DNA from 3 places in the Sporanaerobacter sp. PP17-6a genome. Region 1 is predicted to be linked to each of the others. Evidence: riboswitches for the same ligand, from Rfam matches in the RefSeq annotation. Region 1 holds a riboswitch; each other region holds the start of a gene.
What was found. Region 1 has a riboswitch for cobalamin ahead of PP176A_RS07620 (sirohydrochlorin cobaltochelatase). Riboswitches for the same ligand answer to the same signal wherever they lie in the genome.

Region 1 (4,221 bases):
TTGTAAAAGGGGAATTCCTAAGGAAGCTATAATATCGGCTGTAGCAGAAGCATTGAATTCTTTAAACATTGACGTAAGAAGTATAAAGCATTTTGCAACGGTGGATCTTAAGAAAAATGAAGCAGGAATATTTGAAGCTGCCCGATATTATGATGCTGAAGTTAAAATAGTTTCCAGAGAAGAAATAAAAACTGTGGAAAAGAATTTTAGCTGTTCCGAGTTTGTGAAAAAGACTATAGGGGTTGGCGGGGTCTGTGAACCCTGTGCAATGCTTACCGCTTCGGGAGGACATTTTCTTATGACCAAAAAATCTTATAATGGAATAACCTTATCTGTATGGGAGGAAATATAGGTGGACAAGACAGGAAAAATATTTGTAGTCGGAATAGGTCCCGGCAATATTGAACATATGACCTTTGAAGCCAGAAATGCTATTGAAAAATCGGATGTAATAGTTGGATATAAAACTTATGTGGACTTGATAGAAGATATAATAAGAGATAAAGAAGTAGCTTCGACGGGCATGAAAAAAGAGAAAGAAAGATGTGAAGAAGCCTTAAAATATGCGGAAGAAGGGAATACCGTATCATTGATAAGCAGTGGGGATGCCGGTGTTTACGGAATGGCGGGAATAATTTTGGAAATAGTTTTTAAAAGCAAAAGCTCCGTAGAGGTAGAAGTAGTACCGGGGATTACTGCTGCAAATGCAGCGGCGGCTTCTCTGGGAGCGCCTATTATGCACGACTATGTTACGATAAGTTTGAGTGATTTACTTACGGATTGGAGTTTAATTGAAAAAAGGCTTCACTGTGCAGGAGAAGGGGATTTTGTAGTATGTTTGTATAATCCTAAGAGCAAGGGAAGACAAAAGGAAATAGAAAAAGCAAGAGAAATACTTCTTAAATATAAAAAAAATGATACATTAGTGGGGATAGTCAGGAACGCTAAAAGAAAGGGAGAATCATGTGTTATAACTACACTTGAAGATATGCTTAAATATGATATAGATATGTTTACCACGATTATTGTCGGAAATTCACATACCTATATGGCAAAAGGCAAAATGATAACACCGAGAGGGTATGCAATATGATATTGGTATTGTCAGGGACATCTGACGGAAGAAAGATAATAGAATTGTTGTTTCAAAGAGGATATGACGTTATAGCTTCTACAGCTACGAAGTATGGAGGAATACTAATAGAATCCGATTGTAATGCGGAAGTAATATCCGAAAAAATGGAACAAGGGGATATGGAAAAGTTGATACGGAAAAGAAAAATAGAATGTATAGTAGATGCTACTCATCCCTATGCCGAAAAGGTTTCGGTCAATGCCATGGCAGCATGTAAATCTATGGGAATAAAATATTTAAGATATGAAAGAAAGGGAAACTCCTATGATAAGACAGATGGAGTATCTTGTTTTCCCGATTATGATAAAGCTATATCATACTTAAAGGGAACTAAAGGAAATATACTTTTGACTGTCGGCAGCAATAACCTTCAGCTTTTTACTTCATCTTTAGAGATTGACAGACTGTATGCGAGAGTTTTGCCTACCTATTCTGTGATAAAAAAATGTGAGGACCTGAGGCTTCTTCCAAAGCAGATAATAGCGGCCCAAGGACCTTTTACAGAGGAATTCAATAAGGCCATGTATAATAATTATAATATAAAATATATGGTAACTAAGGACAGCGGAGATGAGGGAGGAACCGAAGAAAAGATTAAAGGAGCTATAGAAACAGGAGTAAATGTGGTGTTGATAAAACGCCCTAAAATAAATTATATAAATTTATATGATAATATATATGATATAATTAAAGTTATTGATAAAGATTTAAAGAAATAATCTTGTATAATTAAATAGCTTAAAATTACAGGTTTTTTGAAATTAAAAGGGAAAGCGGTGAAAAATCCGCTGCAGCCCCCGCTACTGTAAATAGGAACGAAATCATACAATTACCACTGGAAGCTTTTCTGGGAAGGTATTGAGAGTAGGATGAACTATTAGCCAGGAGACCTGCCTGTAACTTTTATAAATAAGCCTTCGGAGGGAAGTGGTTGTTTACATGTAAGTTTTATTTATATATAACCATAGCAGAAAAGGCCATGGTTTTTTTATTTGAGATAAGGAGGGAATAATGGAGAAAGGAATTATTGTGGCAAGTTTTGGCACCACCTTTGAGGAAGCCGAAAAATTATGTATAAAAAGCATAGAAAAGAGGGTGAAGAAGGAGTTTAACGGATATTATACGGAAAGGGCTTTTACTTCCCAGATGGTGATTAATAAACTTAAGAAAAGGGATGGAATATCAGTAAATAATGTAACAGAAGCATTGGGGAAGATGAAAAACGAAGGTATTTCCCAAATATATATACAATCCCTTCATATAATACCAGGTCATGAATACAATAAGCTCGTAAATCAGGCAGAATTGTTTAAAAAAGAAAATCAGGATATCATTGTAAAAATAGGAGTACCGCTGTTATACGATGATACAGATTATGAAAGGACAGTAAATTCAATTGAAATTCCGCAAATTAAACCTGATGAGGCATTGGTTTTTATGGGACATGGTACAGATCATAGCTCGGATACCAGTTATAGTCTGTTGGAAAAATATTTTAGAAAGGAATATTCAGACAATATATTTATCGGAACAATGGAAGGAAGTATAACGTTAGGGAATATAATACCTCAACTCTTCCGGAGAAAGATAAAAAAAATTATACTAATGCCCTTTATGTTGGTAACGGGGGATCACGTAATCAACGATATGGCTGGCGATAAAGGCAGTTCATGGAAGAATACGTTAATCAAAGACGGTTTTGAGGTTGAAGTGAATATGCTTGGATTAGGTCAGAATAAAAAAATTCAAGATATATTCATATCTCACTTAAAAACCGTCATAGAAAATAACTGATTATTGAAAAGAATATTTTAGGAGGAATGAAATATGAAAAAGACAAAGATGTTGTTATTATTTTTGGTAGTTGTGATGGCTGTATCAATATTTAGCGGATGTCAAAACACTAAAGATGTAAACGGTTCGGATAATGATGATGCTAAAGAAGAAACGAAGAAAGAAGAAGAGAATAAACCAGTATCAGAATACGGGGTTACTGTTAATAAGGATAATGTAGTATTTACAGATGCCAGAGGAAAAGAAGTAACCATAAAAAAGAACCCTGAAAGGGTTGTCTGCTTATACAATTCATATCTTGACATCTGGGATAGCTGTGGCGGAAAAGTAATAGGAAAGGTAGAAGAAGCCGAGGAAAAACCTATTGAAAATGCTAAATCCGCTGAAGTTGTAGGAAGCCCCGGTTCTCCGAGCCTTGAAAAGATATTGGCATTAAAACCTGATTTAGTCATTTTGACTAATGACTTTAAAGGTCAAGCATCACTGATTCCGTCATTGGAACAAAATAACATTCAGGTTATTGATTTAGCTAATACTTATTTAAAGGATTATTATATGACTGTAAGGCTTTTCACGGGGATTACCGGAAGAGAAGACCTGTATGAAAAACACACCAATGAAGTAAAAAAGAAAGTAGATGAAATAATAGCAAAAGTACCGAAAGACAAAAAATATAAAGTGCTAATAGTATTTGCTACTGCTAAAAATATTACAGTCAGGAATTCGGAATCAATGGTGGGGGAAATGCTCAAGGATTTAAACACCATAAATATATCCGATACTGCGGCAAATTCGTCTGATGCAAAGGTCTTCAGCATGGAAAAAATAATACAGGAAGATCCGGATTTCATATTTGTACAAACTATGGGAAGCGATAAAGAGGAAATAATGGCAAGATTGAAACAGGATGTGGAAGATAATCCGGCTTGGAGCTCTCTTACTGCTGTGAAGAATGACAGATATATAATTCTTTCTAAGGACTTGTACTTATATAAACCAAATGCAAAATATCCCGATGCTTATGAAGGCTTAGCAAAAATACTTTATCCGGATATATTCAAATAAAAAGATTGGCATGGCTGTATAGTCTTTATATAAAAGACTATACAGCTATTAAAATGCTTAATACTAAGGGGAATAAAATATGACTGATAGCAATATAAAAAAAGAAAGAATTAAAAAGAAGGTTATTTTACTGATTTTTATAGCTTTGACTGTAATCAGTTTTTTTATAAGCATAGGAAATGGAGCGGTAAAGGTACATCCAAAGGAAATAATAAATGCGGTATTCT
Region 2 (4,221 bases), on a different contig from region 1:
TGAGCTATTTTCTTTATGACACCGTGGAAGAAGAAATATGTAAGGAAAAAGAAAATAAGGATTTTAGAAATGAAAAATTCGAAAGGATTATAGAACTTTTTTCTATAAAAGATTTATTGAAGAGGCATCCCTATGATTTGAGCGGAGGAGAAAAACAAAAGGTGATATTGGCTTCCATACTCATGACAAATCCAGATGTGATTCTCTTAGATGAGCCCACTAAGGGGATGGATGTTATATCTAAAGATGTTCTTAAACATATTATAGGTAAATTGAAAAACAAAGGGATGACTGTAATTATGTCCATTCATGACTTGGAATTTGCAGCGGAAAATTCCGACAGATGTGCTTTACTGTTTAACGGAGAAATAGCCGTTGAAGATATTCCCTCTCTGTTTTTCAGCAGAAATTATTTCTACACAACAGCTATTAACAGGATATTCAGAGATATAATACCTCAAGGGGTTATCAAGGAGGATTTGATAATTGATGATTAATTCGAAAAAATATATCATTTTAATTTTGCTTGGAAGTATACTTATATTGATATTTTCGGTATTGTGGACGGATAAACATTATATGATTTTCAGTATTCTGATAATTTTTTTGTCATTAGTTCCATTTTTTCTTAAGTTTGAAAGGAAAGAATTGAAAGCAGAAAACACGGTACTGATTGCCATACTGGCATCGACAGCGGTTCTTGGCAGGGTTCCCTTTGCAGCCATACCCAGTGTACAAGCCACATCCTTTGTTATAATAATGACTGCTCTTTCCTTTGGAGAGGAAACAGGATTCATGGTCGGCTCATTGGGGGCATTTGCTTCAAATATGTTTATGAGTCAAGGACCTTGGACCATATGGCAGATGTTTTGCTGGGGAATGATGGGGGTTTCGGCGGGAATATTGAGGAATACAAAATTTATGAAAAATATAATCGGACAGAGTATATTTGGATTTATATGGGGATTTTTATTTGGCTGGATAATGAATATATGGTATGTCCTATATTTCGGTGCTGACTCATTTTCCTTTCAGGTATTTTTAATGTCATGTATAACCAGCTTTAAGGTGGATTTGAACCATGCAATTTCCAATGTGGTATTTATACTCCTGTTCAGTAAGAGCTGGAAAAAGATTTTCGACAGAGTTAAAATAAAATACGATTTATAAGATAAAGATTAATTTTTTCTCTTTTTTCTTTTGTGATATTATTAGTATGAATAATCGTTATGTAATATTTCAGTTTATTGTCTTAATAGGTTTATTTTTCTAAATTGTATTGAGTAAGGAGGAATTATTGTTGATTGTTATAACCGTGATTATGGGAGTAATCGGAATACTTTTATTCATGTTTATAGCCTGCTCATTTAAAAGATTATTGTTAGCCAATGAAAGTGGGTTTTTACACTTGTTAATGTCATTAATGTTTCTTTGTTGGCTTCCAATCCCTTTTGCAATTTATATTAAAATGAAGGAATATGACTTTTTGCTGATTGGAACAATATTTGGCGTATTGTCACTTTTACTTTTTATATTTACGATGCTGTTACAAGCAGGTCATTTATCATATTCTGCAAAGGTTCAAGGTACAGACAAGATTTTATGGGAGAACAGAGATGAATGGATGTTGAATGGTCTTTTAGGCGGATTAGTTGAATTAATGGCGGGGTTTCTTAAAGGCATATGGGCTATATTTCTTACGATTTGCTTTAAATTAAACGGACAAACAATATTTTTCATGACAGGTATTGTTTATTGTATATTGACTCTTTTTTATTTAAGTATGTTATTTAACAGTAGTATCAATAAAAAACCAAAATTTTTAAAATACTTAAAACTTAATACTGCAGTTATGAATTTAGAAAATGTGGTATGGTTTGCCGTTTTATTGATATGGCTGGTAACGGAATAAGTAAAAAAGAGAAAATTCAAAATTGTTTTATGTTTACTTTTGTAGTCATATCAACCACCTCCCACCACATCCTGCTTTTTCCCGATTGCCTTTCTTTTATTTTACCAAAATATTCATGCTTGTACAATAAAATATCATTTAAAGAAAGTTTAAAAAATATTACAAAATTTGATTGTTAAATATTGAAGTAATTAGATTTATATGGTATACTGATTATAGTAAAAGAATTAAACTTTTAATAACTTAATAATAAATTGTTTAAGTTCTTTATCTCAAGACAAAGATTAAAAGGGAATCAGGTGAAAATCCTGAACGATCCGGTCACTGTAAGTGGGGAGCGTTCCTTCAAGAAGTCACTGTTTAAAAAATAAATGGGAAGACGAAGGAAAACGTTGTTTTGATCCACAAGTCAGGATACCTGCTTAGACATATTGCATTACCTTCCGATGAAAGGGATATGTAAAACTATACTTAACCTGTTTAATATGATAGATATCGTAAATTATAATATATGATGAGTTTAACAGCTCTGACTTTTATCGGAAGTTAGGGCTGTTTATTTTTATAATTTATTTTATAAAATTAGGGTAAGGGGGGACAAGGGATAAACATAAGATTTCAGAAGGGAGGAGATACAGAATATCAAAAGGTATCTTACTTTAAAAAATAAAAAATTTAAGGAGGAAATATCATGAAAAAATTTAGAGGAATTAACAAGTTTAAGAGTATTAGTATACTGGTTTTGGTGTTAACTTTATTTTTATCCAATATGGCTTTTGGAGCTCCTACCACAGTAAGCTATAAAATAGTGAGCACCTCGGATAAAGGCGGCATTGTATTTGAGAGTGAAGAAGTTGCTGCAGATACAAATGAGACATATTTTGACGTTCTGGAGAGGATTTGTTCGGATAATGACATTCCTTTAGATGCTTCCGGTTCGGGTTCCGGAATTTATGTCAGAGGAATAAACGGAGAATATGAAAAGAGATATCTTCCCAATGAAGATTATTATTCCGGATGGATGTTCAGGGTGAATAATGTTCTTCACGGATATTCCGCAGGAGATCCGGCTAATTCTAAAGTTGCAGAAGGAGATAAGATTACATGGTACTATGCATGTCCGTCTTATACCTATTTCCCAATCCTTGACGATAGTGATGTAAATTTTGATTCATCAGGAAACATGACAGTAGATGTTGATGCAGAGATATTTGAAGATGTATGGAATTGGCAGATAATTACGGTTCCGTTAGATGAAGGCAGAGTTGTATTAGAAGGCGAATCAGGAAATAAAATATATGCCACAATAAACGATGGAGAAGCTGTATTTGACGAAACTGATTTAGAAGATTTTGAGGAAGAAAATGTAAAAGTTTATGTTGAAGGAAAATGGTATGGGACAACAGAGAATCCAGACCATTGTCCAAAGATTGTCAAATCGGAGATAGTAAGAGTACAGTTATAGAATAATTTTATATCAATATATTTATTTTTATTAAAAGTTTTTAAGAGGAATTCAGTAAAAAATAAAGAAGATATCCGGGCGATATCTTCTTTATTTTTTATAAATATTATATTTTTGAATAATATTAATTTTGTATGATGTTGTTTATAATTAAAACATATTATCCTCATCTTTGACACTTACAAGGCATAAAAACTCTGATAAGTCTTGAGAATGGGACGTTCCAGTTTTTTTAACTTTTAAAAAGTACGTAATGTTTTTATCCTTTAAAATTTTTTTCTCCAAATAATATATTATTACACATTGTGCAACAACAATATTTGGAAGTTGACAAAAAAATAAAGTATTTTCAACGACTTCAGCGATTTTTTTTATTATTCGAATGTCAAAGACCCAAAAGAAAATCATTTCTCCCTCTTATTAAAATAAGAAAAGTGTAAAACTATCTGACACTTTTTTATTTTGCCAAAATATTTGCATATATGCAATAATAGATGTCATTTTTTAAAGAATGATATAAAATTTGATTATTAAATATTGAAGCAGTTAGATTTATATGGTATACTCATTCTAATAAAAAGATTAATTTTATAATAATTTAATAATCAACGGTTTAAGTTTTTTATCTCAAGACAAAGATTAAAAGGGAATCAGGTGAAAGTCCTGAACGATCCGGTCACTGTAAGTGGGGAGCGTTTCTTCAAGAAGTCACTGTTTAGATAATAAATGGGAAGGCGAAGGAAAACGTTGCTTTGATCCACAAGTCAGGATACCTGCTTAGACATGTGCATTACCTTCCGATGAAAGGGATATGTGAAATTATATTTGGTTGTTTTTTGATATA
Region 3 (4,221 bases), on a different contig from region 1:
AAAACTGATAATAATTCACTTTAATTTTTCCATTAAATAATTTTCTTCTCCTATCAGCTCTCCTTCCGTATATTTTTTCAAACTCCTCGTTAGATGTAAGAAAATAAAGAGACCATGTATCCAAAAAACTGAAAACTTCACCCATTTTTCTGTATAAATCCTCTACTTTTTCTTTCTCTCCCATTCTCTCTCCATAGGGAGGATTTGATATGATAACTCCGTATTTTTTCTTGGAGCTTAGTTGCAATGCATCCTTTGTTTCATAGGTAATACAGTCGTCCACTCCCATCTCATACGTATTCTCTCTTGCAATTTTAACAGCTTCTTTATCAATATCATACCCAAAAATTTTCAGTTCTCTCTCCTGTATAATAGATTTCCTTGCAAAAATCTTTTCTTCTTTCCAATATTCTTCTTTTATTTTTTGCCAATCTTCTGCCGCAAAACTTCTCTGTATTCCCGGAGCGATATTTTTCCCTATCATAGCAGCTTCAATGGGAATAGTGCCGGAACCGCAAAATGGATCAATAAGTATTCTCTCCGGACTCCAATAACTTAGTTGAATCATAGCCGCAGCAATTGTTTCCTTTACAGGTGCATTGACATGCATTTTTCTGTATCCTCTCATATGAAGGGCTTCCCCTGAAGTATCAATGGATAGAGTTACCACATCTTTTAAAATCGAAACCAATATTGTAAATTTAGCTCCTGTTTCTTTAAACCATTCAGTTTTATATTTTGTTTTTAATTTTTCTACAACTGCTTTTTTAACTATGGCTTGGCAATCTGAAATGCTGAATAGCTTAGAATCCACGGATTTTCCGTTTACGGTAAACTCCCCGTCTTCATCTATCCATTCTTCCCAAGGAAGTGCTTTAGTTTTTTCGAACAATTCATCAAAGGTTAAAGCCTTAAATTCCCCCATTTTTAAGAATACCCTATCGGCAGTTCTAAGCCAGATATTTGTCTTTGCAATATCTTTTTCTTCACCTTTAAATGTTACCTTTCCATTTTCAACTTTTAAATCCGTATATCCTAATTTTAAAAGCTCCCTTTTAACTAATGATTCCAAACCAAAAGTCGAGGTCGCAATAAGTTCTATTTGTCCCATTTTATCCTCCCAATAATTAATTACCTTAATATTATACACCAAAACTAAATTAAATACTTTTTAAATGAGTACTTTTTAAAATCCTTGGGTATATAATGTTATAGGTTAAATTCTATATGACGAATATAGAAAACAAAAAACAATAGGGAGGGTCTTTAATATATGAAAAATATAGGAGAAACAATTCAAAGCGGAGATTGGAAGGGTGAAAAACATGTGCCTGTAATTCATGCCCCTGAAAAAGTTAAAAAAGGAGAAGCATTTGAAATAAAAGCAATAGTAGGAGAAAAAATACCTCACCCGAATACTTTGGAACATCACATTTGTTGGATAAAAATATTCTTTCAGCCTAAAGATGCAAAATTCCCAATAGAAATCGGAAATTCTGAATTCAGTGCTCACGGAGAAAGCGAAATATACAATGAGCCTTCCGTTTCTCTGACTACAAAAATTGATAAATCCGGTACAATTCATGCGTTAAGCTATTGTAATATTCACGGTCTATGGGAAAATAGCATAGAAATTTCCGTAGAATAGTGAGGTAAAAGATGAGGCTGTTAAAAAGAAGCTTCATCTTTTTTTATAATAATCTATCTCCTTGTTCTGGTATCCTTGACTAAAAGTTATTTATATTATATATTTTAATTGTAGTTAAATTTAATATTTAGGTAAAGGTACAAAGATTTATATTTCTTTGTTTAAAAGGGAAACAAGTAAAAGTCTTGTACGGTCCCGCCACTGTGAAGGTGAGAATTTTAAAATATGCCACTGAGAAATTGGGAAGGCTTAAAATTCTATGAACCTAAGTCAGGATACCTGCCTTTGCTAATGCACTAAAAACTCTACGGTAGATAGGGAGTGTTTCAGAATAGAATTATTATGTAAATACATAATGTTATTTTGCTTGTCACAGTTCCTGAAACCGCCGAGTTCAGGAACTTTTTTATTGCCCAAAATCATGAGGAGGTTAAAAGAGTGATAGAAGATAGAATAAAAGATATTGAGCTAAGAAAAAAAATAACTACAGCTGAAAACGCTGCACTATTTATTAAAAATGGTATGACAATTGCTACAAGTGGCTTTACTCCTTCAGGATATCCAAAAGCTACACCATTAGCACTTAGTAAAAGAATTAAAAACAATAACGAAAATATAAAAATTACATTAATTACAGGAGCTTCCGTCGGAGATGAATTGGACGGTGAATTAGCCAGAAATAATATTACAAAAAAAAGAATTCCCTATCAAACAAATGATAGCTGTAGAAAAGCTATAAACAATGGAGACATTCAATTTTGTGATGTTCATTTAAGCCTATTGCCTCAATACATTAATTATAATTATTTGGAAGATATAGATATCGGAATCGTAGAAGCATCTGAAATTACCGAAAACGGATGTATGATACCAACTACCTCTGTAGGTATAACACCAACTATAGTAAAAAAAGCTAAAAAATTAATAATAGAAATAAATACAAGTCAACCAATAGATCTAAGAGGAATACACGACATATATACTTTACCAAATCCCCCAAAAAGAACGCCTATACCTATACTAAACTGCAAAGATAGAATCGGTACAAATTATATCCAAATAGATAAAAATAAGATAATCGCCATAGTTTTCACGGATATAAGAGATGATGTTAAAAAATTAGCAGAACCAAATAAAGACAGTAATTTAATGGCGGAAATTTTTTTGGAATTTTTAGACCATGAAATCAAAGCAGGCAGAATTCCAAGAAAATTATTGCCCTTTCAATCCGGGGTCGGTTCAGTATCAAATTCAATACTAAATGGATTCTCTCGTTCAAAGTATGATAACCTTCAATTTTATTCAGAGGTAATACAGGATTCAATGTTGGACTTAATAGATATAGGAAAAGTACAAATAGCGTCCGGAACTGCTATTTCCCCTTCTCCGGAAGGATTAAATAAATTTTATGATGATATTAAAAGATATAAATCGAAGATAATATTGAGGCCACAAGAGATTAGCAATAACCCGGAAATAATCCGAAGACTCGGGGTCATAGCAATGAATACGGCAATAGAAGTAGATATATACGGTAATGTAAATTCCTCTAATATAATGGGTGGAAATCTCATGAATGGGATAGGAGGCTCAGGAGATTTTGCCAGAAATGCCTATCTGTCAGTATTCTTTACAAAGTCCACAGCTAAAAATGAAACTATTTCCACCGTAGTACCTCTTGTATCTCATGTCGATCACACCGAACATGATGTCAACATAATTATTACTGAGCAAGGAATAGCGGATTTGAGAGGTTTAAGTCCAAAGGAAAGAGCTATAAGCATAATAAACAATTGTGCTAATCCTATTTATAAGGATTTACTTTCGGATTATTTGAAAGAAGCTATGAAGAGTAAAAAGAACATACCTATATTACTAAATAGGGCTTTTAAATGTTTTGAATCATTAGAAAAAACCGACACGATGAAAAGAGGCAACATAGTTTGTTATGCAAATTTAATAAATAGAAAGGGTGATGACTATGAAGAAAAAAGCAAATGAATATATAAAAATTACCGTTGGAATGTCACTGGTAGCAATCGGTCTATACTTTTTTTTAATGCCAAAAAATCTATCTGTAGGCGGGGCTAATGGTTTAGCTATTGTTATAAATCATTTTATCCCGAATTTATCAATCGGACTTCTTATGATAATTATAAATATTTTTCTATTTGCAATTGGCTTTATCTTTATCGGAACTAATTTCGGTTTTAAAACCATATATGCAAGTTTTGGGGTCTCGGTTTTGGTATTATTATTTGAAAAAATTTTTCCCATGAAAAAACCATTAGCAAATGATATACTGATACAGCTTATTTTGGGTGTTATAATATCTGCAATAGGCATGGGCATAGTATTCAATCAAAATGCCTCAACAGGCGGAACAGATATTATAGCCAAAATATTAAATAGGTTCTGGGGTATAGATTTAGGTCGGGGTGTGCTCATTTCCGATCTTTCAATAACATTGGCAGCTGGCTTCGCCTATGGACTGCAAATTGGCCTGTATTCGTTATTAGGTGTGTTGCTAAATGGTTTAGTAATAGATGCAGCCATTGAAAGTATGAATATCC

Region 2: another riboswitch for cobalamin. It lies ahead of PP176A_RS04685 (DUF4430 domain-containing protein); the one in region 1 lies ahead of PP176A_RS07620 (sirohydrochlorin cobaltochelatase).
Region 3: another riboswitch for cobalamin. It lies ahead of PP176A_RS14205 (succinate CoA transferase); the one in region 1 lies ahead of PP176A_RS07620 (sirohydrochlorin cobaltochelatase).

Annotation. Positions count from the first base shown of each region.
Region 1 is NZ_FMIF01000015.1:98,913-103,133, reverse strand. It holds gene cbiG (cobalt-precorrin 5A hydrolase) at 1-352, shown strand, start outside; gene cobJ (precorrin-3B C(17)-methyltransferase) at 353-1,093, shown strand; gene PP176A_RS07625 (cobalt-precorrin-6A reductase) at 1,090-1,854, shown strand; cobalamin riboswitch at 1,867-2,047, shown strand; gene PP176A_RS07620 (sirohydrochlorin cobaltochelatase) at 2,147-2,929, shown strand; gene PP176A_RS07615 (ABC transporter substrate-binding protein) at 2,963-3,994, shown strand; gene PP176A_RS07610 (FecCD family ABC transporter permease) at 4,074-4,221, shown strand, end outside.
Region 2 is NZ_FMIF01000009.1:41,782-46,002, reverse strand. It holds gene PP176A_RS04700 (ABC transporter ATP-binding protein) at 1-497, shown strand, start outside; gene PP176A_RS04695 (ECF transporter S component) at 490-1,170, shown strand; gene PP176A_RS04690 (hypothetical protein) at 1,298-1,912, shown strand; cobalamin riboswitch at 2,156-2,352, shown strand; gene PP176A_RS04685 (DUF4430 domain-containing protein) at 2,604-3,377, shown strand; cobalamin riboswitch at 3,976-4,172, shown strand.
Region 3 is NZ_FMIF01000038.1:56,739-60,959, forward strand. It holds gene PP176A_RS14195 (THUMP domain-containing class I SAM-dependent RNA methyltransferase) at 1-1,111, opposite strand, end outside; gene PP176A_RS14200 (class II SORL domain-containing protein) at 1,274-1,648, shown strand; cobalamin riboswitch at 1,767-1,949, shown strand; gene PP176A_RS14205 (succinate CoA transferase) at 2,087-3,649, shown strand; gene PP176A_RS14210 (YitT family protein) at 3,630-4,221, shown strand, end outside.